3 regions of the Kitasatospora sp. NPDC001261 genome follow, and region 3 is predicted to be linked to each of the others. Evidence: riboswitches for the same ligand, from Rfam matches in the RefSeq annotation. Region 3 holds a riboswitch; each other region holds the start of a gene.
What was found. Region 3 has a riboswitch for thiamine pyrophosphate ahead of ACFY4B_RS41310 (purine-cytosine permease family protein). Riboswitches for the same ligand answer to the same signal wherever they lie in the genome.
Positions count from the first base shown of each region.

Region 1: linked by a shared signal. The riboswitch ahead of thiO (glycine oxidase ThiO) and the one ahead of ACFY4B_RS41310 (purine-cytosine permease family protein) in region 3 are both predicted to bind thiamine pyrophosphate.
Region 2: linked by a shared signal. The riboswitch ahead of thiC (phosphomethylpyrimidine synthase ThiC) and the one ahead of ACFY4B_RS41310 (purine-cytosine permease family protein) in region 3 are both predicted to bind thiamine pyrophosphate.

Region 1 covers NZ_JBIAXP010000001.1:135,284-142,415, forward strand. Annotated here, with positions in the region: gene ACFY4B_RS00625 (phytoene desaturase family protein) at 1-76, shown strand, start outside; gene ACFY4B_RS00630 (hypothetical protein) at 104-1,000, opposite strand; gene metF (methylenetetrahydrofolate reductase [NAD(P)H]) at 1,206-2,120, opposite strand; gene ACFY4B_RS00640 (polyprenyl synthetase family protein) at 2,318-3,496, shown strand; gene thiE (thiamine phosphate synthase) at 3,587-4,240, opposite strand; gene ACFY4B_RS00650 (Rv2175c family DNA-binding protein) at 4,240-4,605, opposite strand; gene ACFY4B_RS00655 (NAD(P)/FAD-dependent oxidoreductase) at 4,658-5,866, opposite strand; TPP riboswitch at 5,950-6,062, shown strand; gene thiO (glycine oxidase ThiO) at 6,066-7,132, shown strand, end outside.
Region 2 covers NZ_JBIAXP010000018.1:19,024-26,155, forward strand. Annotated here, with positions in the region: gene ACFY4B_RS23925 (CBS domain-containing protein) at 188-628, shown strand; gene ACFY4B_RS23930 (helix-turn-helix domain-containing protein) at 644-1,441, opposite strand; gene ACFY4B_RS23935 (VOC family protein) at 1,555-1,911, shown strand; gene ACFY4B_RS23940 (SRPBCC family protein) at 1,929-2,360, shown strand; gene thiC (phosphomethylpyrimidine synthase ThiC) at 2,420-4,234, opposite strand; TPP riboswitch at 4,229-4,363, opposite strand; gene ACFY4B_RS23950 (PKD domain-containing protein) at 4,602-7,097, shown strand.
Region 3 covers NZ_JBIAXP010000050.1:6,765-13,896, reverse strand. Annotated here, with positions in the region: gene ACFY4B_RS41310 (purine-cytosine permease family protein) at 1-1,356, opposite strand, end outside; TPP riboswitch at 1,349-1,493, opposite strand; gene ACFY4B_RS41305 (S1C family serine protease) at 1,784-3,595, shown strand; tRNA gene ACFY4B_RS41300 (tRNA-Ser) at 3,659-3,746, shown strand; gene ACFY4B_RS41295 (MerR family transcriptional regulator) at 3,875-4,702, shown strand; gene ACFY4B_RS41290 (MFS transporter) at 4,748-5,965, shown strand; gene ACFY4B_RS41285 (FAD-binding oxidoreductase) at 6,133-7,132, shown strand, end outside.

The DNA.
Region 1 (7,132 bases), on a different contig from region 3:
CGCCCACCCCGGCGGCGGCCTCGCCCGCGTCGGCATGTCGGCCTGCATCACCGCCGGCCTGATCGGCCCGGCGTAACGGCCCGGTCGGGCCGGTCAGGGCCGGTCAGCCCTGCTGGTGCCAGGTGTTCTGCTGCTGGTAGCCGTGGTTCTGGTCGTACATCGGCTGCTGCGGGATGCCCTGGGTGTGCGGGTCGGGCTGGGGCTGCCACTGCTGGGGCTGCTGCTGGGCGGTCTGGTCCCAGGCCTGCTGGTGCTGCGGCTGCTGCTGGTAGCCCGCGTACGGGTCCTGCTGCTGGTGCTGCTGCGGGTAGCCGCCGTACGGGTCGGGCTGCTGCTGGGGGTAGCCGCCGTAGGTCTGCTGCTGGTCGTAGGCGTAGGCGGGCTGCTGCTGGGTCTGCCACTGCTGCTGGTCGTAGCCGGCCTGGTAGGCGGGGGCGTACGGGTCCTGGGGCTGCTGCTGGACCTGCGGCTGCTGCTGCTCGTAGTACCCGGGGGCGTAGACGCCGTCCTGGGCGAGCTCCTGCATCTCGAAGGCGGCGGTCTGCTCGACCTCCGGCACCTCGTCGGGCGCCGGGGAGGGCAGCGGGGTGGGCAGCGGCGCGGGGGCCGGGGTCTCCTCGACGGGGCTGACCTCGCCGACCCGCTTGCGGGCGACCGCGGCGGCCGCCACCGCGGCGGCGCCGCCGGTGAGGGCGCCGAGCAGCGGCACCTTGGCGAGCGGGCCGGGCAGGCTGCCGTCGGGCTTCCGCAGGGACCAGCCGGTCTGGTGGCCGCGCTTGACCGAGAGGGTGACGAAGGCCTGTCCGACCGCGAACAGCGCGGCGCCGGCCCCGATCACCACGACCGAGCCGAGGACCATCCCGGCGGCCACGCCCAGGAAGCCGGCCAGGGCCAGGACCCGCCAGTGCAGCGGTGCCCGGTTCTGCAGCAGCACCTCCGCGACCAGCCAGAGCGCCACCACCGCCAACGCGACGTACAGCAGCAGGTATCCGATGCCCATCCGCCCCGCTACCTCCAGTCGCGTACCCGCGCGTGTGCGCCGCGCGTGTGCGGCGACTGTACCGGTTCAACGGCCGGGGTACCGCATCGCGTTCCCGCCGCCCGGGCACCGGCCGCACACGACCGAGCCCGCCACCGTCGGTACGGTGACGGGCTCGTGAACACCCGGCGTCGGCGCGGCGGGAGCAGGCCCCCGCAGCGCCCGCTCAGCGCTGGTGCAGTCCCAGGTTCTGGTAGATCTCCAGCGTCGCCGTCGAGTGGTTCAGCGTGATGAAGTGCAGACCCGGCGCGCCCTCGGCGAGCAGGCGCTCGGCCATCGCGGTGGCGTGCTCCATGCCGATGGCCCGCAGCGCCGCCGGGTCGTCGATGGCCGCCCGCAGACGGGCCTCCAGGTCGACGGGGAAGGCCGAGCCGCTGAGCTGCGGGAAGCGCTCCAGCTGCTTGGCGTTGGTGACCGGCATGATCTCCGGGATGATCGGCGTCTCGCAGCCGGCGGCCGCCACCCGGTCGCGCAGCCGCAGGTAGTCGTCCACCTCGAAGAACATCTGGGTGATCGCGTAGTCGGCCCCGGAGCGGATCTTCGCCACGAAGTGCCGGATGTCCTCGTCCCAGTCGGTCGAGCGCGGGTGCATGTTCGGGGAGGCCGCGACGCCGACGCAGAAGTCGCCGATCCCCTTGATCAGCTCCACCAGCTCGTACGCGTAGGTGACGCCCTCGGGGTGCTTGACCCACTCGCCCATCGGGTCGCCGGGCGGGTCGCCCCGGACCGCGAGGACGTTGCGCACGCCCTGGTCGGCGTACTGGCCGATGATGTTGCGCAGCTCCGCGATCGAGTGGTCCACCGCGGTGAGGTGGGCGACCGGGGTCAGGGTGGTCTCGGTGGCGATCCGGCCGACCATGTTGACGGTGCGCTCGCGCGAGGAGCCGCCGGCGCCGTACGTCATGCAGACGAAGTTGGGGTCGAGCGGTTCGAGCCGGCGGATGGCGTCCCAGAGCTTCTGCTCGCCGGCCTCGGTGCGGGGCGGCATGAATTCGAAGGAGAAGGAGCGCTTGCCGGCCGCCAGGAGTTCGCGCACCGTCAGTGCGCGATCCGTTCTCGTGGAAGCGATTCCGAGTGCCATGCTGGCAGGCTATCCGGCGTTCGAAGGGGCCGGACAACCGTATTCCATCTATTGAGACAACTGATGGAAGACGTTCCGTTTCGCCCCGGAACGGCTCCGCCGCCCCTCCCCCGCACCCCGGGCCGAGCCGCTCGCACAGCCGTTCCCGGCCGCACCGCTACGCTTGCTGCACCCCAGAGAACCAGCGGAGCCCCATCGTGACCTCGTCCAGCACCCGGCCGGCCAGCCCCGGTTCGGCCCTCAGTGCGGCCACCAGTGCGGCCGGCAACGCGGCCGGCAGTGCGGCCAACCCCATGGACGTGGAGGACGTCCGCACCCGTGTCAACGCGGCGCTCGCCGCGTTCATGGACGGCCAGTCCGTGCTCCTCGACAAGATCTCGCCCCAGCTGGCCCCCGCCGCCGACGCGCTGCGCGACTTCCTGCTGGACGGCGGCAAGCGGCTGCGCCCGGGCTTCTGCTACTGGGGCTGGCGCGGCGCCGGCGGCCCGGCCGCGGGCGCGACCGGCGAGGCGATCGCCAACGCGGCCGCCGCCCTGGAGCTGCTCCAGGCCAGCGCCCTCGTCCACGACGACCTGATGGACCGCAGCGACACCCGCCGCGGCCTGCCCTCGGTCCACCGCCGCTTCGAGGCGCTGCACCGCGACAGCGGCTGGCGCGGCGACCGCGAGCAGTACGGCGCCTCGGCCGCGGTGCTGCTCGGCGACCTGCTGCTGATCTGGTGCGACGAGCTGTTCCTGCGCTCCGGCCTGGAGCCCGCCGCCGTGCTCGCCGCCAAGCCGGTGTTCGACCTGATGCGCACCGAGGTCATGCTCGGCCAGTACCTGGACGTGCTGGAGCCGGTGGCCGGCGACTCGACGGACGAGGGCGCGCTGGAGCGGGCGCAGACCGTCCTGCACTACAAGTCCGCGAAGTACACCATCGAGCGGCCGCTCCAGGTGGGCGCGCTGCTGGCCGGCGCCGGGCCGGAGCTGGTCGAGGCGTACGGGGCGTTCGGGCTGCCGCTGGGCGAGGCCTTCCAGCTGCGCGACGACCTGCTCGGCGTCTTCGGGGACCCGGCGGTCACCGGCAAGCCGGCCGGGGACGACCTGCGCGAGGGCAAGCGCACCCTGCTGGTCGCGCACGCGATGCGGGGCCTGCCGGCCGCCGACGCCCGGCACCTGGACGAGCGGCTGGGCGCGCCGGACCTGGCGGCCCCGGAGGTCGCCGAGCTGCGCGGGCTGGTCGCCCGCAGCGGGGCGCCGGAGCTGGTGGAGCGCCGGATCGAGGAGCTGATGCGGCAGTCGCTGGCCGCGCTGGAGGCGGCGCCGCTCGCCGACGAGCGGGCCCGTACGGTGCTGCTGGCACTGGCCGAGGCCGCCACCGTCCGCAAGTACTGAACGCACTGACGGGCGGCGACGGCCTCGGGCCGGTCCTACGGGTCCTGCCGGTCCTGCCGGTCCTGCGGGTCCTACCGGGATCCGGGACGCTCAGAGCGCGGCGCGCACCCGGCGGGACAGCTCGGCGGCGGCCGCCCGGGGGTCCGCCGCGGCCGTGATGGCCCGCACCACGACGACCCGGCGGGCACCGGCGGCGAGCACCTCGTCCAGGTTGCCGAGGTCGATCCCGCCGATCGCGAACCACGGCCGGTCGGTGTCCTGCTTCGCCGCGTACGAGACCAGGCCGAGGCCCGGGGCCGGGCGGCCCGGCTTGGTCGGGGTCGGCCAGACCGGGCCGGTGCAGAAGTAGTCCACCCCGGGCTCGGCGATCGCCGCGTCCACCTCGGACTCGGCGTGGCAGGAGCGGCCGATCAGCACGTCCTCGCCGAGGATCGCCCGGGCGGCCGGCACCGGCAGGTCGTCCTGGCCGAGGTGCAGCACGTCCGGCCGGGCCGCGTGGGCGACGTCGGCGCGGTCGTTGACGGCCAGCAGCTTGCCGTGCCGGCGGCAGGCGTCGGCGAAGACCTCCAGGGCCTCCAGCTCCTGCCTGGCCTCCAGGCCCTTGTCGCGCAGCTGGACGATGTCCACCCCGCCCGCCAGCGCCGCGTCCAGGAACTCGGCGAGGTCGCCCTGCTCCCGGCGGGCGTCGGTGCACAGGTACAGCCGGGCGTCGGCGAGCCCGGCGCGCGGCGTGTCCGCCGCCATCAGATCAGCATCGCCTGGGCGCGGCGCTTCACCTCGGTGCCGCGGTTCTCCCGCAGCGCCTGGATCGGGCTGCCGGGCAGCGACGGGTCCTCGGTGAAGAGCCACTCCAGGATCTCCGCGTCGTTGTACCCGCAGTCCCGCAGGACGGTCAGGGTGCCGGACAGGTGCTTGACCAGGCCCGGGCCGTCGATGAACGCGGCCGGGACCTGCAGCGACTTGTTGGGGCCGCGCCGGACGGCGATCAGGCCGCCGTTCTTGACCAGGTCACGCACCTCGGTGACCCGGACCCCCCACTGCTCCGAGATGTCGGGCAGGTACATCCAGTCGGTGACCAGGGATTCAATCTTGCTTTCGATCTCACTCACGCCACCAGACTGCCACCTCCGCGGCCCACCGCGCACCAGACCTGCCCCGCGCCTACCCCGCGACGGCCGCCTTCAGCGGTACCGCGGGGTCGGCCGCCCGGGCCGGGTCCAGCGCGGTGCCGCGCTCGATCAGCCGCCGCCCCTGGGCCAGGTCGCGCGGCCGGTCGACGGTCAGCAGCGCGCTCGGCACGCCGTCGCGCAGCCAGAGCACCGACCAGTCGGCGCCCCGCGGGTCGCCGCGCCGGACCAGCTCGTCGCCCTCGGCGTGCCGGCCGGCGTACTGGACCATCCGCCCGAACTGCTCGGACCAGAAGTACGGCACCGGGTCGTAGGCCGGCGCGTCCGCGCCCAGGACGGCGGCGGCCACCGCCTCGCCGGACCGCAGCGCGTGGTCCCAGTGCTGGACGGCCAGCCGGGCACCGGCCCGGGCCGAGGGGTAGCTGACGCAGTCGCCGGCCGCGAAGACGCCGGGCACCGAGGTGCGCAGCCGCCCGTCCACGACGACGGCGCCGGTCGCGTCCAGCTCGACCCCGGAGCCGGCCAGCCAGCCGGTCGCGGGGCGGGCCCCGATGCCGACCACCACCTCGTCGGCGGGCAGGTGCGAGCCGTCCGCCAGCAGCACCGCGCCGGGCTCGACGGCGGCCACGCCGACCCCGCAGCGCAGCTCGACCCCGGCCTCGGCGTACCAGGCGGCCATCGCCGAGCCGAGCTCCGTCGGCAGCGCGCCGGGCAGCGGCGCCGGGCCGGCCTCGACCACCGTCACCTCGCAGCCCGCCGCGCGGGCCGCGGTGGACACCTCGGCGCCGATCCAGCCCGCGCCGACCAGCACCAGCCGCAGCCCGGGGCGCAGCAGCGCGCGCAGCGCCAGGGCGTCGTCCAGGGTGTGCAGCAGGTGCGCCCGCTCGGCGCCGGGCAGGGCGCGCGGCACGGCGCCGGTGGCGATCACCAGCGAGCCGTACGGGAGGTCGCCGCCGTCGGTGTGCAGCACGCCGGGGGTGAGGCCGGTGGCGCGGCGGCCGGTGAGCAGCTCGATGCCGAGCTGCCCGTAGTCGATGTCCAGGGCGGTGGAGTCGGCCTTGCCGAGCAGCACGTCCTTGGAGAGCGGCGGCCGGTCGTACGGCGCGTGCGGCTCCTCGCCGACCAGCGTGATCCGCCCCTGCCGGCCGCCCTGCCGCAGCTTGAGGGCGCACTGCGCCCCGGCCAGCCCGGCTCCGACGACGACCACCCGATCCGTTCCGCTCAGCTCTGCCACGCCCGCCACTGTACTCAGCGCGACGCGGCGGCCTCCGGGCCGTCCGCCCCGCGTACGGGCCTTCGGCCGGGCCGACCCCCGGCGTTAAGGTGGGAGGACCACACGGGAGCCCGGCGGACCGGGCTGAGAGGCGGGCTGACACGGCCTGCGACCGTCCGAACCTGATCCGGGTCATACCGGCGAAGGGAGAAGAGCAGCCTTGTCACGCTTGCCATCAGGCACCCATGCCGACGTGCTGGTGATCGGCGGGGGCGTCATCGGCCTCGCCGTCGCCTGGCGCACCGCGCGGCGCGGGGCGCGGAACGTGATCGTGGTCGACCCCGCCCACGGCGGCGGGGCCGCCGGGGTCGCGGCCGGGATGCTCGCCCCGGTCACCGAGCTGCAGTACGGCGAGGAGCCGCTGCTGCGCCTCGGGATGGCCTCGAACGAGCGGTACGAGACCTTCGCCGCCGAACTCTCCGAGGCGAGCGGCGGCCTGGACACCGGCTACCGCCGCTGCGGCACGATCGCCGTCGCGCTGGACTCCGACGACCGCGAGGAACTGCGCGAGCTGTACGCCTTCCACCAGCGGCTGGGCCTGGACTCGACCTGGCTGACCGGCCGGGAGGCCCGCAGGCTGGAGCCGATGCTGGCCCCCGCCGTCCGCGGCGCCCTGCACGCCGCGGACGACCACCAGGTGGACCCCCGGCGCCTGCTCACCGCCCTGGTCGCCGCCTGCGGGCGCGCGGGCGTCCTGCTGCACCGCGCCGAGGCCGTCGAGCTGCTGGTCGAGGACGGCCGCGCGACCGGCGCCCGGCTGAGCACCGACGAGACGGTGACCGCCGACCAGGTCGTGCTCGCCGCCGGCCCGCACAGCCACCGGCTGCCCGGTCTGCCCGAGGGGGTGCTGCCCGCGATCCGCCCGGTGAAGGGACAGGTGCTGCGGCTGCACGTGCCGGAGGCCTACCGGCCGTTCCTCTCCCGCAACGTCCGCGCCGTGGTCCGCGGCCGACACCTGTACCTGGTCCCCCGGGAGAACGGCGAACTGGTCGTCGGAGCGACCACCGAGGAGCAGGGCTACGACACCACCGTCACCGCCGGCGGGGTGTACGAACTCCTGCGGTACGCCCACGAGTTGGTCCCGGGGATCACCGAACTCCCGCTGCGCGAGACCTCGGCCGGGCTGCGCCCCGGCTCGCCGGACAACGCCCCGCTGCTGGGCCCGACCCCGCTGCCCGGGCTGGTCGCCTCCACCGGCCACTACCGCAACGGCGTGCTGCTCACCCCGGTGACCGC
Region 2 (7,132 bases), on a different contig from region 3:
GGCCGCCCGTCACCCCGCTCTCCGCCCCGTCCCGCGCACCGCACTCCGCCCCGTCCGCCCGGGGAGTAGCCTCGGAGACATCCAGGGCAACCCGCATTCCGGTCCCGTTCCGGCTTCGTTCTGGGTGAAGGACAGCCCGGCAGGCCCCGCTCCGGCGGGCGGCCGGAGACGGGAAGCGGTGAACGCCGTGACCACTCACTCGCCCCAGCCCGCACGACCCTGCCACGGCCTCACGGTCGCCGATGCCATGGACCCCTGCGACTACCAGATAGCCGACGACAGCACCGTCGACCAGGCCGACGACGTCCTCCGCGTCGCCCACCTCGACTACCTGCTCGTCCGCGGCCACGACGGCCGCTGCGAGGGGCTGGTCACCCGCACCGGACTTCATCCGTTCCTCACCCGCTCCTGGTACGCCGAGCGGACCGCGATCAGCTCGACCACCCACCAGCGAGGCCCGTTCGCCTGGCCGACCATGGGCCTGGCCCTGGCCGCGATCGCCATGCGGATCAAGCACCTCGCGGTCTGGCCCGTCGTCGACGAGGACGGCTACATCCTCGGCGCGCTGACCGCGGACCGCGCCGCCGGCCTGCTCGCCACCGACCTGGTCGTCACCGTGCCCGCGTGACCCCGCCCCGCCGGCTCATGACGGGCCCGGGCCCGGGGCGAGCAGCCGGCGCAGTGCCGTGGGTGTGTGCCCCACGTGCTCGCGGACGACGCGGGTCAGGTGCGCCTGGTCGGCGAAGCCGAGCTGGGCCGCCAGGGCGGCGAGGCCGGGTTCGCCCTCGACGATCCGGTCCATGGCCCGGGTGACGCGTACGCGGTTGCGGTAGCGGGTCAGCGAGACGCCCGTCTCCCTGGAGAACACCCGGCTCAGCCGGTAGGGCGACACCTCCAGCAGCGCGGCCAGCGCGCAGAGCCCACCGGCCTCCGGGGCCTCCTCGATGATCGCCTCGCGCGCCGCCGCGGCCAGCGCCCGGTCGGCCGGCCGGCCTGCCCGCCGGGCGCGGGCGGTCGGCTCACCGGCCGCGGCCGCGACGAGGCGGAGCAGTTCCTCCGCCAGCGCGTAGTCGATGTCGCCGGTGCCCGCGGCGGCGACCAGACGGCGGTGGGCGAGGTCGACGCGCGCGTCGACGTACACCGTCGTCGCGGCGGGCGGGCGCCCGAGCAGGGAGGGCTCGAACCTGACCGACGTACAGACGTCGCCGCCGGCCGGGTGCGCGAAGCGCTCCTGCTCACCGGGCGCGCCCAGGTAGGCCGTGGTCGCGTCCAGATCGGTGTCGGTGCCGTCGGCCGACCGCCGGAACCTGCCGCGTCGCACCAGCACCAGGCGGTGGTCGTCGCGGCTCTCCGGCCGCGACCACCGGGTGTGGTCGGAGCGGCACCCCACCACGGTCACGGTGAACTCCGGCCGGGCGGCGAGGGTCGATGCGGACAGCATGCCGCGGACGGTACCCGCCGGGTACGACAGGACGGCCCGCAAGGATCTTCAAGACCTCCGGTGCCGTCACCCCGGATGCTGGGGCCCACGTGACGACAGGAAGGGAGCCATCCATGGCCGTCCACGCGGAGCTCACCGCGATCACCATCGACTGCGCCGACCCCCGGGCCCTCGCCGGGTTCTACCGCCAGGTCACCGGCTGGGACCTCGGGCAGGCCGACGACGACTTCGTCCAACTCGGCGCGGGGCCGGTCCGGTTGGCCTTCCAGCGGGTCGCCGGCTACCGGGGGCCCGGCTGGCCCGACGCCGCGAAGCACGCCCACCTCGACTTCACGGTCGCCGATCCCGAGGCCGCGGTGCAGGAGCTGCTCGCGGCGGGGGCGACCAGGCCGGAGTTCCAGCCCGGCGAAGGCGATTGGACCGTTCTCGCCGACCCCGAGGGCCACCTGTTCTGCATCGCTTCGGCCTGACGAGGAGTCGACCACCCATGGCCTCGATCCACAAGGAACTCGTCATCGACGCCCGCCCCGAGGCGGTGTGGTCGGTGCTCAGCGACTACGGCGCGGTGCACGAGCGGCTGGCGCCCGGGTTCGTCACCGACACCGTGTTGAGCTCGGACACGCGCACCGTCACCTTCGCCGACGGCACGATCGTGCTCGAACGGCTCGTCGACCTCGACCACGAGGCGATGCGGGTCGCCTACACGGTCGTCGGCGGCAGCCTCCACCCGTCCCACCACCACGCGTCCATGCAGGCCCTTCCGGAGGCCGGCGGCCGGACGAGGTTCGTGTGGCACACCGACGTCCTGCCCGAGGCCCTGGCCGCACCGATCGCCGAGTCCGTCGAGCACGGTTCGGCGGTGATCCGCCGCACGCTGGAGGCCGCCGCACCGATCGCCGACCCCGACGCCGGGAGGTAGCGGAGGACCGCGAAAGCGCCGCCCCGAGGTACTTCGGGGCGGCGCTCGGGTGTCCCGGGTCAGTCCACCAGCGGGAGGTAGACCTTGTTGCCCTGGGCCGCGAACTCGGCGGACTTCTCGGCCATGCCGGCCAGCGCCTCGGCGTCGAACTCGCTGGAGACGGCGGTGGATCCGTCGCCGTGCTCGTCGCGGATCTTCTGGGAGATCTTCATCGAGCAGAACTTCGGGCCGCACATCGAGCAGAAGTGCGCGGTCTTGGCGGGCTCGGCGGGGAGGGTCTCGTCGTGGAAGTCGCGGGCGGTCTCCGGGTCGAGGGCCAGGTTGAACTGGTCCTCCCAGCGGAACTCGAAGCGGGCGTCGGAGAGGGCGTCGTCCCAGGCCTGGGCGCCGGGGTGGCCCTTGGCCAGGTCGGCGGCGTGGGCCGCGATCTTGTAAGTGATCACGCCGGTCTTGACGTCGTCCCGGTTGGGCAGGCCCAGGTGCTCCTTGGGGGTCACGTAGCAGAGCATCGCGGTGCCCCACCAGGCGATCATCGCGGCGCCGATGCCCGAGGTGATGTGGTCGTAGCCGGGGGCGACGTCCGTGGTCAGCGGGCCGAGGGTGTAGAACGGCGCCTCGTCGCAGATCTCCTTCTGGAGATCCATGTTCTCCCGGATCTTGTTCATCGGGACGTGGCCCGGGCCCTCGATCATCACCTGGACGTCCCGCTCGCGGGCGATCCGGCCGAGCTCGCCGAGGGTCTTCAGCTCGGCGAACTGCGCCTCGTCGTTGGCGTCCGCGATCGAGCCCGGACGCAGGCCGTCACCGAGCGAGAAGGTGACGTCGTAGGAGGCGAGGATGGAGCAGAGCTCCTCGAAGTTGGTGTAGAGGAAGTTCTCCTGGTGGTGGGCCAGGCACCAGGCCGCCATGATCGAGCCGCCGCGCGAGACGATGCCGGTCTTGCGGCGCGCGGTGAGCGGGACGTAGCGCAGCAGCACGCCGGCGTGGACGGTCATGTAGTCGACGCCCTGCTCGCACTGCTCGACGATGGTGTCCCGGTACACCTCCCAACTCAGCTCCTCGGCGCGGCCGTCCACCTTCTCCAGGGCCTGGTACAGCGGCACGGTGCCGATCGGCACGGGGGAGTTGCGCAGGATCCACTCACGGGTGGTGTGGATGTTGCGGCCGGTGGAGAGGTCCATGACGGTGTCGGCGCCCCAGCGGGTGGCCCAGGTCATCTTCTCCACCTCCTCCTCGATCGAGGAGGTGACGGCCGAGTTGCCGATGTTGGCGTTGATCTTCACCAGGAAGTTGGTGCCGATGACGGCCGGCTCCACCTCGGGGTGGTTCACGTTGACCGGGATGACGGCCCGGCCGCGGGCCACCTCGGCCCGCACGAACTCGGGCGCCAGGCCCTCGCGCAGCGCCACGAACTCCATCTCCGGCGTCACCACACCCCGCTTGGCGTAGGCGAGTTGGGTGACGGCGGCACCACCGCGGCCGCGCAGCGGACGGCGCGGGCGGCCGGGGAAGACGGCGTCCAGGTTGCGCAGGTTCCCGCCGCGCGGCGAGGTGTGCTTGATCCCGTCGTCCTCGGGGCGCGACTCGCGGCCGTCGTACTCCTCGACGTCGCCGCGCTGGCGGATCCAGGGGTCCCGCAGCGCGGGCAGGCCGCGCCGCACGTCGGGCTCGTACGACGGGTCGGTGTACGGGCCGGAGGTGTCGTACAGCGGGACGGTCCCGCCGTTGGTGAGCCGCACCTCGCGGTACGGGACGCGCAGGTCGGGGCGCGATCCCTCGCGGTAGGCCTTGTGCCAGGCCGGGGTCGGGTAGCCGGTGCGCTCGCTGCTGGGGGCGCTCCGGACAGACTGCGGCTGTGCTTCGAACGTGGTCATCTGACCTCTACTCCCTACGCCGGCATTACCCGGTCAGGTTCCTGCGGTCGACGCAGCCGTCGGTCCGTCCGTCGACGTCCCGGTCAGCGTCCTCTCAGCCCGGTGCTCCGAGCTCCCGCGTCGCAGGCGGTGTTGCCTGCACACGACGCCCAACACCGTAGCGAGCGGATCGCCGCAGGTCCAGAGCGCCTCACGGGCCGGCGGCGGGTCCGCTTCGACGGCACCCCGGTGGCCGAAAGTGTCCGAACGCACCCTCATAATGCTCACGAATGCTCCGCAGGCACTCCACCGGGTCGCGCACGGCCCCTCCGTGCGGGCGACCGGCCCGGGGTGTCGCGGCTCTGACGATTCTTGGGGGAAGTACTCCGTGCGCATCCGTCACGCGGCCGGCCTGAGCGCCGCCGTGGTCTCCGCCGTGGTGGGCCTGCCACTGCCCGCGGTGGCGGCCGAACCGGCCGCAGTCCTGTACGTCGAAGGCTCCAACTCCGCCTGCTCGAACAGCGGTCCGGGCACCCGGGCGGTTCCGTTCTGCACCGTCCAGGCCGCCGCCGACCAGGTGCTGCCGGGCCAGACCGTGGAGGTCGCGTCGGGCACCTACGCCGAGGACCTGACCGTCCGGCGCTCCGGCGAGCCCGGCAGGCCGATCACCTTCCGCGGCGCCGGCCGCCTCGCCCTGAAGAAGACCCTTCCGGTCATCGCCGGTCCGCAGAAGCAGGCGGTGAGGATTTCCGGCCAGCACGACGTCGTCTTCTCCGGCTTCGACGTGACCCACTTCGAACTCGACGGGGTCAGCCGGGTCGAGCTCTCCGGAAACTTGATCGAGCAGCCGAACGGCGACGTCCTCCGGCCGGCCGTCAACGTCACCGGCGCCAGCGACCACGTCCGGGTCGAGCGCTCGATCGTCAGTCTGGCCAGCGGCGGCGTGAAGGTCGGGCCGGGCATCTCCGGGACAGTGATCGCCGGCAACGACTTCAACTCCACGTTCGGGTCGGCCGTGTCGCTGACCGACGCGCCGAACACCGTCATCACCCACAACACGGTGCGGTTCCAGTGGTCGGTGTCGACCGCCTTCGACCTGGCCGGCGCGTCCCACCACGCGACGATCACGAACAACCTCGCCGACATGTCCGTCGTCCGGGTGTCGGCCGGCTCGACCGAGGGCACCGTCCTCGACTACAACACCATCCAGCCCCCCGGGCTCGGCCACATCCCCACCTACGAGTGGGGTGGCACCAAGTACCAGTGGGCCGAGAACCTGAAGGCCGCGACCGGCCAGGGCGGCCACGACCTCAACGTCAGCGTGCAGTTCGACCCCGACCTGTGGGGGTACTCGATGCCGGTGGCCGCCCTCGGCTGGCTGCCCAACGGCGTGATCGACTCCGCCGGCCCCGAGGTGCCCGGCGTCTCGGCCGTCGACCTGCTCGGCCACGGCGCGACGGACCACCCGGACGTCCCCAACACCGGCCCGGACGGCGGTTTCCGCGACCGCGGCGCGTACGAGGTCGTCGGCTCCTTCAAGACCGACCTCAAGGTGACCCCGGAGACCGGCTCCGACCCGCTGGCCGTCACGGTCGACGCCAACCCCGTCGTCCCGTCGCGGATCACCGACTACTCCTACGACTTCGGCGACGGCACCACCGCGTCGGGGCCGAACCGCCCCACCGTGCGCCACGTGTACGCCAAGCCCGGCGACTACCGGGTGCAGCTCACGACCACCGACGAGTTCGGCGCCAGCCGGACGGATGTGCAGTGGAGGAAGGTCGACTACACCCCGGCCGGCTACACCGCGATCGCGCCGACCCGCATCCTGGACTCCCGCCAGCCGGGCGGCCGCTACCCGCGGCTCGGCCCCGGCGAGACCATCGACCTGGACCTGCGCAACCGTGTCTCCGGCTCGGCCGGCACCCTGGTGCCCCCGGGCGCCACGGCCGTCGTGCTCAACCTGACCGCCACCGAGGGCACCGCCGACAGCCACCTGGACGTCTACCCGTCCGCCGCCGCCCGGCCGACCACCTCGAACGTGAACTTCGGCCCCGGCCAGGACGTCGCCAACCTGGTGACCGTGCCGATCGGCCCGGACGGCAGGGTGGTGGTGCGCAACAACGCGGGCTACGTGCACACCGTCGCCGACGTCCTCGGCTACTTCACGGCCGGCAGCCCCGACCGCTTCACCTCCGTCGCCCCGGCCCGGCTGCTCGACACCCGCTCCGACGCCACCCCGCTGACCGGAGGCACCCCCCGACGGCTCCAGGTGGCCGGCGCCGGCGGCGTCCCGGCGGGCGCCACCTCGGCGGTGCTCAACGTGACCGCCACCGAGTCCGCCTCGGCGGGCTTCGTCACCGTCTACCCCGGCGGAACCCAGCGCCCCGCGGCCGGTTCCAACCTCAACACCGCCCCGGGCCGGAACATCCCCAACCAGGTGGTGGTCCCGCTGGGCGCGGACGGCAGCGTCGAGCTCTTCACCAACGCCTCCAGTTCGCACCTCGTGGTCGACGTCTTCGGCTACTACGGCCCGGACGGCAAGGGCCTGTTCACCCCGGTCCCCCCGACCCGTCTGCTGGACTCGCGGGGCAACGTCACCTTCACCCCGTTCTCCACCCAGCAGGTCCGGGGCGTGCCTTCCGGCGCGACCGCCGCGGTGGTCAACCTGACGGCGACCGGCACCACCGGGGCCACCCACCTCACCGCGTGGGCGTCCGGGACGCCCCAGCCCGACACCAGCAACCTGAACGCCAGCCCGGGGCTGGACGTCTCCAACCACACCACCGTCCCGGTCGACGACGGAGGCCGGTTCGACATCGCCAACCACGCCGGCACCACCCAGGTCATCGCCGACCTCTTCGGCTACTACCGCAACCAGTAGCAGCACTCCGGACACCGGAGAACGCCAGAGGCCCG
Region 3 (7,132 bases):
GAAGGCGAACAGCGAGGCCGAGGTCCACTCCTGCGGGGTGAAGTGCAGCGCCTCCTGGGCGGAGGTCCAGAAGTCCGTCCACCAGCCCGCGACCTTGGTCGGCGCGATGAACTGGTAGACCGCGAAGCCCAGGGCCCACGGCAGCAGCATCAGCCAGCGGGACGGCGCGTCGGCGGAGAGGTTCCAGCCGCGCCGGCCGGCGCCGAGGAAGTAGTCCACCACGAGCACCGCCAGCAGCGGTACGAACACCGAGCCGATCAGGCCGAGGAAGCCGTAGTAGGTGTCGGTGAACTCGTCGATCTGCAGCGCCAGCACGGTGATCAGCACGCCGATCGCGCCGGAGAGCACCCGGCGGTCCACCTTCGGCAGCAGGTTCTGCACCGACATCGCGGTCGAGTACACGTTGGCGAAGGACTGGTCGGTCTCGCGCAGCACCAGCACCAGCAGGAACAGCCAGCCGGCCCAGACCCCGAGGAAGGAGTCGAAGATCCGGTTCGGGTCGCCGTCCGACTGCAGCAGCGCCATCAGGCCGAGCACGTAGCACCAGACCTGGGCGACCGTGTAGCCGGAGAAGCTGCCCCAGAACGCCGATCGCGGGGTGCGCGAGTGCCGGGTGTAGTCGGCGGCCAGCGGGACGAAGGAGACCGACACCGCGATCATCGCGTCGGTGGCGCCGAGGAAGCCGTGCCAGTTGCCCGCGCCCGGGTCCGGCACGCCCTGGCGGCCAAGCTGGACGGTGAAGTACACCATCGCCACCGCGACCGCCCCGGCCACGAAGCGGCGCAGCACCGCGATCGAGCCCAGCGGCCAGATGGTCAGCGCGGTGGTCAGCGCGCCCGCGAGCAGGACGAACAGCCAGCGGTAGCCGGTGGTGTGCGCGACGGTCTGCGCGCCCGCCGAGATGGTCAGCAGCTCGAAGACGCCCCAGCCGATGCACTGCACGATGTTCAGCACCGTCGGCAGGTACGACAGCCGGGTGCCGAACAGCCCGCGCAGGTTCGCCATCGCGGGGGCGCCGGTGCGGGCGCCGATCAGCGCGGCCACGGCGAGCATCGCGGTGCCGACCGCCGTACCGATCGTGATCGCGGTCACCGCGGCGGCCAGCGACAGCTCGCTGCCGGGGGCGCCGAGCACGGTGGCGGCGGTGGAGAAGCCGATCAGGCTGACGCCCAGGTTCATCCAGAGCGCGAAGTGGTCCCGGAAGCGCAGCGTGCGCGGCGGTTCGGTGTCCAGGACCAGGGGCGCTTCGACGTGCTCGGCGCGTTCCAGGAGGGCGGTCGCGTCCGGTGTGGGGGCGTTCGCGCCGGAGTCGGAGGCGTTCGTACCCGAAGAAGAGGATGGCGAAGCAGGCGGCATGGCCGATACTCCCTACGCCGGCATTACCCGGACAGGTTCCGGCGGTCAGCGCCCCCTCGAACGTCCGTCACTCGTGTGGCGTACGGTCGACATGCGCACTCTCAGCCTGGTGGGTCCAAGCTCCCGCGTGTCAGTTTGGAGCGCCAGGCTAACCGGCGCGGGTGCCGACGCCCAAGGCCGAGGGCGGGGCGGTCCGCATCGCGGACGCCCGACGGGGAGGGGAGCCCCGGCCGTCGGTAGGGGTGCCGGAGCCGGTGTCAGCGCCGGGGTCGGTGCCGACGCGGGTGCCGGTGCGGGTGCTGACGCCAGTGCCGGTGTCGGTGCCGGCTAAGGATTCTTATGAGTTCTTCAGAGGGGTCCTTACGGCAAACGAATCGACAGTGCGAAAAACTATGGTCCTTGGTTCTGCCAGCTATGGAGGTCGTCCGTGAGCACCGAGCGCGAGGTTGGGCCCACCGGGCCGCAGGGGGAGCAGCCCGCCGGGCCGGGGGCGGCCGAGTCCGCTGCCGCGGGCCCCGCTCAGGGCGGGCACAACCCGACCATGGCGTTCCGGCGGGTGCCCGAGCCGGAGGCGGGCGCGGTCGAGGCCGCCGCCGCCGAGGCGGCGCCGTCCGCCGACGCCGTTCCGGCCGAGGAGGTCCCGGCCGGGGGTGGGCACAAGCCCACCGTCGCCTTCACCAAGGTGCCCGCACCGGAGGCACCCGCCGAGCCCGTGGCACCCGCCGCACCCGCCGAGCCCGCCGTACTCGCCGTCGAGGAGCCGGCCGTCGACCCGGCCACCGGCTACATCGACGCGCCGCCGCCGGTCCTGCCGCCCGTTCCGCCCGCCCCGGTGGCCGCCGCACCCGCCGCCCCGGCCCTGCCGCCGGCCGGCAACCCGTACGCCACCCCGACCCACGGAGTCCCCGCCGCCGGCGCGCACGAGGGGTACGGCGCCGCTCCGGCCGCCCCCGCCGCGCACGGCCACCACCCCTTCGGGGCCGGCCAGCCGCTCGGCGGCTGGGGCCCCACCCACGACTCCACCTCCGGCGGCGCCGGCTACCCCGGCGGCCCGGCCGGCCCGCTCGGCTACCCGGCGGAGTACCCCGGCGGTCCGGGCGGCCCCGGCGGCCCGCGCAAGAAGCGCGGCGGCCTGGTCGCCCTGATCGCGGCCGTCGCGCTGGTCGCCGGTGTGGCCGGCGGCGCGCTCGGCGTGTCCGTCTCCGACAGTTCCGACCGCAGGAGCTCCGCGAACGACCACCGCAGCACCACCGTCCAGGCCAGCGACACCCAGAAGAACGAGCCCGTCCCCGGCTCGATCGCCGCCATCGCGCAGAAGGCGCTGCCCAGCGTCGTCACCATCAAGGCGCAGGGCAACGGCGAATCGGGCACCGGCACCGGCTTCGTCTTCGACACCGAGGGCCACATCCTCACCAACAACCACGTCGTCGCGCCGACCCTCAGCGGCGGCAAACTGACCGTCAAGTTCGCCGACGGCAGCTCCTACAGCGCCTCGGTGCTCGGCCACGCCGAGGGCTACGACGTCGCCGTGGTCAAGATCGACAACCCGCCCAAGAGCAAGCTGGCCCCGCTGCCGCTGGCCGACTCCGACAAGGTCAACGTCGGCGACGCCACCGTCGCGATCGGTGCGCCGTACGGCCTGGAGTCCACCGTCACCAGCGGCATCATCAGCGCCAAGGACCGCCCGGTGGCCTCCGGCGACGACACCGGCTCGCAGGCCTCGTACATGAACGCCCTGCAGACCGACGCCTCCATCAACCCCGGCAACTCCGGCGGCCCGCTGCTCGACTCCGGCGGCGCGGTGATCGGCATCAACTCGGCGATCCAGTCCAACGCCTCCGCCAACGGCCGGGCCGGCAGCATCGGCCTGGGCTTCGCCATCCCGATCAACCAGGCCAAGTGGGTCGCGGACACCCTGATCAAGACCGGCAAGCCGGTCTACGCCAAGCTCGACGTGCTGCGCAACGACGACTACAAGGGCGACGGCGCGCAGATCCAGACCAAGGACATCCAGGGCCAGCCCGCCGTCACCCCCGGCGGCGCGGCCGACAAGGCCGGCCTCAAGCCGGGCGACGTCATCACCAAGCTCGGCGGCGTCCCGATCGACAACGGCCCCGCCCTGGTCAGCCGGATCTGGACGCACAAGCCCGGCGAGACCGTCGACGTCGAGTACACCCGCAACGGCCAGACCCTCAACACCAAGGTCACTCTCGGCCAGCGCGAGGGCGACCAGCCGTAACCCCCGCCCGCACCGAAACGTGTGCACCGAACCCCGCCGGACCCGTTAGGCTGACCTCCGCCTGGAGAGCTGCCCGAGCGGCCTAAGGGAACAGTCTTGAAAACTGTCGTGCGGTGACCCCGTACCGTGGGTTCGAATCCCACGCTCTCCGCCGGTAGGAGAACCACCTGCTCAGGGCGGGTGCCGAGACCACTCGGCACCCGCCCTCGGTGTTTCCCGGGCCACGGGCGGGGCGGGGGTTGACCCTGACACGGTGGCAGGGGGTGGAGTGGTCGCACCATGTTGAACATCGGAGACTTCGCCAGCCACGGCCGGGTGTCGGTGCGGATGCTGCGCCACTACGACGCGATCGGGCTGCTGCGGCCCGCCCGGGTGGACCCGGTCAGCGGCTACCGCTTCTACGAGGCGTCCCAACTGGCCCGGCTCAACCGGGTGATCGCGCTCAAGGAGCTCGGGTTCACCCTGCAGCAGGTGCGGGCCGTCCTGGACGAGCGGGTGGACGCGGCCGAGCTGCGCGGGATGCTGCGGCTGCGGCGGGCCCAGCTCGCCGCGGCGATCGCGGCCGACGAGCTGCGGCTGGCCCGGGTGGAGGCGAGGCTCCGGACGATCGAGAGCGAGGGGACCATGTCCGTGCGGGATGTCGTGGTGAAGCCGGTGCCGTCCGTCCGGGTGGCCCAACTGACCGGTGTGGCCGCGAGTTACGAGCCGGAGGACATCGGGCCGGTGATCGGGCCGCTGTTCGCCGAGCTGTGCCGGCGGCTGGCCGGGGCCGGGATCGAGGCGGCCGGCCCGTCCGTCGCCCACTACCAGGACGCCCCGGAGGGCAACGGCTCGGTGCTGGTCGGGGCCGCCGTCCCGGTCGGCCCGTCGGTGCGGGCGGGCGCGCACGACTTCGAGGTGGTCGACCTGCCGCCGATCGGGGAGGCGGCGACGATCGTGCACCGCGGCCCGATGGACGAGGTCCTGGGCGCGGGCCAGGAGCTGGCCCGCTTCATCGAGGAGAACGGCTACCGCTCGGCCGGCTACGCCCGGGAGCTGTACCTGGAGTGCCCGGAGAATCCGGCGGGGTGGGTCACCGAGCTCCAGGAGCCGGTGGTCCGTGGGTAGCCGGGCTTGCCCTCGACCCGGTCGAGGGTCCTAGCGTCACCCGGCATGACCACTGCCGCTGCCACCGCCGCCGTCGGTTCGCGGGCCGCGCTGCCCCGGACGTACCTGCTCTGGCTGGCCGGGGTCCAGGCCGGAGTGCTGGGCGACGCCGCGCTGTACTTCGCCCTCGGCTGGGCCGCCTCCGCGCACGGCGGCGGCGCGGCCGGGCTGGTCCTGACGGCGGTCACGGTGCCGCGCACCGCGCTGGTCCTGCTGGGCGGCGCGGTCGCGGACCGGTTCGGTGCCCGTCGGGTGATGCTCGTCGGGGACACGGTGATGCTGGCCGCGACCGCCGCGCTGGCGCTGGTCGCGGCCGACCGGGGCACTCCGCTCTGGCTCCTGGTCGCGGCGGCGGCCGTGATCGGGACGGTCGACGCCTTCCACCTCCCGGCGAGCGGTTCGATGCCGCGCCGGCTGGTGCCCGCCGACCGGCTGCCCCGGGCGCTCGCCCTGCGGCAGGCCGGCGGGCAGGGCGCCGTCCTGCTCGGGGCGCCGCTCGGCGGCCTGCTGGTCGCGGCCGGCGGGCTGCCCGGCGCGGCGCTCGCGGACGCGGTGAGCTTCGGGGTCGTGCTGCTGGTCCTGCTGCGGGTCCGCCCCGGGGCGGACGGGTCGTCCGGTCCGCGGGCCGGCCTGCTGAGCGAGGCCGCGTCCGGCGTCCGGCTCGCCCTGGCCGACCCGCTGCTGCGGGCCGCGCTGCTGCTCACCGGTGCGGCGGCCGGGGCGCTGCTGCCGGTGGTGTCGCTGCTCGGCCCGCTGCTCGCCCGGGCGCACGGCTGGTCGGCCGGGACGGCGGGACTGGTGAGCGGCGGGCAGGCGGCCGGGGTGCTGGCGGTGGCCGTCCTGGTCGCCCGGCGGGGCGCGCTGCCCGGGGCCGGCGTGGGGGCGGCCGCCGGGCTCTGTACGGCGTCGGCGGGGATCGCGCTGCTGGCCCTGGCCGCGGGGCCGGTGGCGGCGGTGGCCGGCAGTACGGTGGCGGGCCTGGGCTCGGGGCTCTTCGCCTGCCACCTCGGCCCGCTGGTGCTGACCGGCGCGCCGCCGACCCATCTCTCGCGGGTCCAGGCCCTGCTGACGCTCGTGCAGAGCCTGGCCCTGGTGCTCTCGAACGCCCTGCTGGGCCTGCTCGCGGACGCGGCGGGCGCCGCCCCGCCCACGCTCCTCTGCGCGCTCGCCACCGCCGCCGCCGGCCTCACCGCCCTGGCCACCCCGACCCTCCGCCGGGCCTGAGCCGACCGGTCGCCGTGCCGGCCCCGGGATCCGGCCGGCACCTCCCCGTACGGCGGCCCTTGCCGCCCGTCCCGCTCCCCGCCCCTTCCCGTGGCCCACTTGCCCGCCCCCTGCCGTCCGGGCAGAGTGCGGAGGTGGAGGCGGTCGGGCGGCGAGTGGAGGCGGCGATGAGTGATCTGACGGACCGACTGGTGCAGGGCCTCCCGGACGGGGCCGTCGTGGTGGACCCGGACGTGACCGCCGCGTACCGCCACGACATGGCGGGCTTCTGCGCGGCCGGGCAGCCCGCGGTGGTGGTGTTCCCGGAGACGGTCGAGCAGGTGCGGCACGTGCTGCGCACCGCGACCGAGCTGCGCGTCCCGGTGGTGCCGCAGGGCGCCCGGACCGGGCTGTCGGGTGCGGCGAACGCGGTGGACGGCTGCGTCGTGCTGTCGCTGGTGAAGCTGAACCGGATCCTGGAGATCGACCCGGTGAACCGGATCGCGGTGGTCGAGCCCGGTGTGGTGAACGCCGAACTGTCCAGGGCTGTCGAGGAGTTGGGCCTCTCGTATCCGCCGGATCCGTCGAGCTGGGAGTCCTGCACGATCGGCGGCAACATCGGTACCGGGGCCGGTGGGCTCTGCTGCGTGAAGTACGGCGTCACCAGCGAGTACGTGCTCGGGCTGGACGTGGTGCTGGCGGACGGGCGGCTGCTGTCCACCGGCCGCCGGACGGCGAAGGGTGTGGCCGGGTACGACCTGACCAGGCTGTTCGTCGGCTCGGAGGGGACGCTCGGGGTGGTGGTCCGGGCGGTTCTGTCGCTCCGGCCGGCGCCCGCCCCGCAGCTGGCGCTGGCGGCGGAGTTCCCGAGCGCGGACACGGCCGGGGCGGCGGTCTGCGAGGTGATGGCTCGGGGTCTGACCCCGTCGCTGATGGAGCTGATGGACGCGGTCTCGGTGCGGGCCGTCAACGAGTTGGGGCGGATGGGGCTGCCGGAGTCCACCCAGGCGCTGCTGCTGGTGGCCTTCGACGGGCCGGACCGGGTGGCCGAGCTGGCCCGGGTCGCGCGGCTGTGCCGGGAGGCCGGGGCGACGGAGGTGGTGCCGGCCGAGGACGAGGCGGAGTCCGATCTGCTGCTGGCCGCCCGGCGGATGGCGCTGCCCGCGCTGGACCGGCTGGGCACCACGA